2 regions of the Luteococcus sp. Sow4_B9 genome follow, and region 1 is predicted to be linked to the other one. Evidence: predicted binding sites of a transcription regulator. Region 1 holds the regulator's gene; the other holds the start of a gene.

What was found. The regulator LexA, encoded in region 1, represses DNA repair genes until DNA is damaged. The targets are predictions, from matches to a motif close to TCGAACANNTGTTCGA.
Region 2: ACTQ49_RS04035 (DUF6504 family protein) is a predicted target of LexA. The motif match lies at 1,353-1,368, and genes of this name have one in related genera.

What each region holds. Positions count from the first base shown of each region.
Region 1 covers NZ_JBQKKT010000001.1:24,510-26,709, reverse strand. The annotation lists gene ACTQ49_RS00110 (hypothetical protein) at 1-246, opposite strand, end outside; gene lexA (transcriptional repressor LexA) at 541-1,347, shown strand; gene ACTQ49_RS00100 (ATP-dependent DNA helicase) at 1,388-2,200, opposite strand, start outside.
Region 2 covers NZ_JBQKKT010000004.1:66,395-68,594, reverse strand. The annotation lists gene ACTQ49_RS04045 (hypothetical protein) at 1-344, opposite strand, end outside; gene ACTQ49_RS04040 (hypothetical protein) at 344-1,255, opposite strand; gene ACTQ49_RS04035 (DUF6504 family protein) at 1,448-1,858, shown strand; gene ACTQ49_RS04030 (DNA polymerase III subunit alpha) at 1,858-2,200, shown strand, end outside.

The sequences.
Region 1 (2,200 bases):
CACGGCGACCCCCCGATCCGTCAGCCGCACCCCGCCCTGCGCAGCGTGCACTCCACCACCGCGGTGGGGCTTGGGGAATCCTTCAACAGGAAGCCCCACTCCCGTGGGCACCGGAACCCCCACCGGACGCCCTCCCGGAGACACCACTCGCTGCGGATGGGCGATGGGCCCACGCAGCTGGTTGCGCCCGCGCCGACGGTGCTTCACCGGGGTGACGGTGCCAACCTTGGTCAACGTTGCGTTCATGAGTGCTCCTCTGTCTTGGCGAACCGCCCGAGACGCCATCCGCGCCTCGAACAGATGTTCGATGGATCTAAGGTAGCCCGTCCGAACACTTGAATCAAACCCCTGTTCTAATGAGATCGATCCTCGGCATCGTTCGAGCACTCATGAGCCAACCAGCAGCCTCTGACAGTTTTCGCTCCCGGGGTGCGCTCGACCACAATCCCCCAGTCGCTTCGGCGACCCATCACTGCCCACACCCACAGCAACTTCGAACAGATGTTTGATTGCGGCGCCTGCGCCAACTATTCTTCTTCCATGGCCACTGGGGAGAAGAAGCAGAGCACGCCGCGTCGATCGACGCGCCGACCGGTCGGACGACCCTCGGACGAGGACGTCAGGCGCGAGCTGTCCGGTCCCGGACGCCCCAAGGCACTGCCCGACGGCCCTGCCGACGTCGACGGACTCACCCCTCGTCAGCGGCGTGTGCTCGAGATCATCCGCGACACAACGGCACAACGTGGCTACCCCCCGAGCATTCGAGAGATCGGGGACACCGCTGGCCTCGCCAGCTCGTCGAGCGTGGCCCACCAGCTGAAGCAGTTGGAGATCAAGGGGTTCATCAGCCGGACCCCCGGCCAGCCACGCGCCATGGAGATCCATCTACCCCCCTCGATGCAGCCGAAGCCGACCCCTGCAGCTGCGTCGGAGGGCGCCTTTGACACCACTGGGATCAATGACGCCTTCCCGAGTGCGGTGAACGTCCCGATGGTTGGTCGGATCGCAGCAGGCGGCCCAATCCTGGCCGAGGAGCATGTCGAGGAGGTCTTCGCCCTCCCCCAGCAGCTCGTGGGCAGCGGCACGACCTTCATGCTCGAGGTGCATGGGGACTCGATGGTGGACGCAGCCATCTGCGACGGGGACTGGGTCGTGGTGCGCCAGCAGCCCGATGCGGACAATGGAGACATCGTGGCGGCACTGCTCGATGACGAGGCGACCGTGAAGACCCTGCAGAAGAAGCCCGGGCAGGTGTGGCTCCTGCCCCACAATGAGGCCTACTCCCCCATCGACGGCAACCACGCCAGCATCCTGGGCAAGGTGGTCGCAGTCATGCGTCGCATCTGACGCGGTCCGCCCATGGCGGATGTCTCGCGGCCGATCACCCTCAGCCGCGGGCCTCCCCCAGACGGCGCAGGGCTTGTACCGCCACCTCACGATCGCGAGTCATCCAGAAGTCCGGCATCGATGCCCGCAGGAAGGACCCGTAGCGCGCGGTGACCAGTCGCGGGTCAAGCACGGCCACAACCCCTCGGTCGCTCACCCGTCGGATCAACCGGCCCGCCCCTTGGGCCATCAGCAGCCCCGCATGGGTCGCCGGCACCGCCATGAATCCATTTCCGCCGGCCTCCGCCACTGCCTTCTGCCGCGCCTGCATCAGGGGGTCATCAGGCCGGGGAAAGGGGATCTTGTCGATGATCACCAACTCACAGGTCTCCCCCGGAACATCGACGCCCTGCCACAGCGAGACAGTGCCAAACAGACTCACCTCGGGTTCTGCGATGAACTGTCTGGTCAGCTCCGAGAGCTGCGCGTCGCCCTGGCACAGGATCGTCATCTTGGGAAGTTGCTGACGCACGTGCCGAGCTGCCGTCTCGGCAGCCTTCTGGGACGCGAACAGCCCCAGCGTTCGACCGCCAGCTCCCCAGACCAGTTCGGCAATCTCGTCGAGTGCCTCGGGAGTGATTCCCTCGCGCCGGGGATTGGGGAGGTGGGTTGCGCAGTACAGGATCCCCTGACGCTGGTAGTCGAATGGCGTGCCCACATCGAGCCCTCGCCACGCGAGCGGATTGTCCGGATCGTGTCGGTCACCTTCCAGACGATCTGCCTTGCGCAAGCCGATCTGATGGGCCACCTGGTTGAAGTCGCCACCGATCTTCAGGGTTGCGGACGTCATGATCGTCGTGGTCTCGGACAGGAT
Region 2 (2,200 bases), on a different contig from region 1:
CGCTCGAGGTCGAGGCCCATGGACCTCAGGGTGCCCATCAGGGTGGGCCGGGCGTGCACTGCGGCGGTGGGGTCCCAGGTGGCGGAGGCGTCACTGGGCAGAGCCCCGACGAGGTGTCCCCGCGGCACTTCGAGGATGGTCTCCAGGTTCTCGATGGCTCGCAGGGATCGAGTCCGGGTGGGGGCGGAGCGGCCCGTCTGCCAGTAGCTCAGGGTGGCGATGGAGACCGGGGTCCCCATGGAGCGCAGCCGGACGCTGAGTCGGTCGAGCGTCAGGCCACGACGGGAGACGGCACGGGCCAGCGTCGTGGCGAAGCTCGCCTCCCATTCCGGGGTCGGTTGCATCAGAACTCCCATCTCAACCGGTGCAGGCCTGGATTGCCGTTGGACAGGGCCATCTGGGCAAAGGGACCCGGCTCCAACGCGGTGACCTCCTCGCCGGAGGGTGACTCGTCGGGGCCATTGCCCTGGTCAGGGCCCTGGGAGCTGGCGTACCAGACGCGGCTGGGGGTCTCGTCGGTGAAGGTGACGTCGAGCACCAGGAAGGGGATCGTGGTGGCCAGGGCTCGGGAAGAGCCGAACCGTGTCTCGTCCTCGATGTTCCAGCTGACCCGGTATTCGAGCATGGCCAGTTCACCACGTTCGAGGGGATGGGGGAAGAGGACCTCGGCCAGCATGAGGCCGATCTGGTCCAGCTGGACCACCTCTCCGAGTTCGCACCCCATCATCCCCTCCACCAGCGGCGTCTCCTGTGAGTCCACGTCCTGGGCCAGCAGGAGGGGGAGGCGACGAAGTCCGGCGCGGTCGGCCCGCAGGAGATGACGTGTCGTCTCCTCCTGACGGTGGTCCCTCGCGGAGAACGCCACGCTGTCATGGATGAGCTGGTTGGTGAAGGATGGCTCGGTGGGAAAGTCCAGCGCCTTGAGGAGACTGGCGGCCTGTTCGTTGTGGGGGAGGGCTGTGATCGGGTCCCAGCGGCTGATGGCATCGGTGGGAAGTGCGCCGGTGAGGTGACCGCGAGGAACTCGCAGGATCGTCTCCAGCTCCTGCAGTACACGGATCGATCTGGCCCGGGTGGGCAGGGACCGGCCGGTCTGCCAGTAGCTGAGGGTGGCGATGGATACCGGAGTGCCCGCGGCCTTCAGATGCTGGCTGATGCGCTCCAGGGTCAGGTTGCGCTGTGCGATCGCGTCGGAGAGCACGATGGTGAAGGCGGTCCTGGCATCCAGCGAGCTGCGGTGGTCCGGTGTCGGCATGTCTCCATCATGGCCCATTGGGGCAATGAGATGTCGGCGGTCCGTGATGGTGGCCAGTTGACGTTTTGTCGGAACCCCGATCTATAGTTCACAGTGATCGAACACAGGTTCGAATGGTGTTTCGTGTGAGGCACCTTCTCGTGGAGGAACCGGGCTGCGGAAGCGCTGGTTCACGGGTGGACGGAGGCGGCTGTGCGCAGGTGTGACGAGGCGATCGAGGTGCGGACGGGCCGCGTCGACGAGGTGGAGGGGCCCAGTCTCTTCCTGTGGCGGAACAAGGTCTGGCGAGTGCTGGACGTGCACTCGCGGTGGATCGAGTCCAGCCCGTGGTGGGAGTCGCCGGGAGCTCGGGCGGCCCGAGGTGATGTGGAGCTGGGTGATGTGGAGCTGGGTGATGTGGAGCTGGGTGATGTGGAGCTGGGTGATGCGGGGGCGTGGTCGGCGTCGTCCGGTGGGGTGGCAGAGCCCGTCGGCGATCTCCTGGGGGAGCGAGAGGTGTGGCGGGTTGAAGCTGCCAATGGTCGTGAGGCCAGCCGCGGAATCTACGAACTGGACCACAGCTGGGGGGATGGCAGCTGGCGGCTGAGGGCGGTGCTGGACTGATGGGAGACCCCTTCGTGCACCTGCGGGTGGCCTCCGGCTATTCCCTGCAGTACGGCGCCAGCCATCCGGGCGAGCTGGTGGCCACCGCGGCTGCCCATGGAATGGACACGCTGGCCCTGACGGACCGCGATGGTCTCTATGGCGCGATCCGCTTCGCGAAGGCATGTCTGCGCACTGGGATCGCCCCGGTGGTCGGGGTGGACCTGGCCATTCCCCACGGGTCGGGTGGGACCTCGTCGGACGGTCCCCGGCCTCCTCGTCGAACGGCTGCGCGGGGCGGCGAGATCCGCGATCCCCGGCTTCCGCGCGTGGTGGTGACCGCCACCTCGCGACAGGGATGGG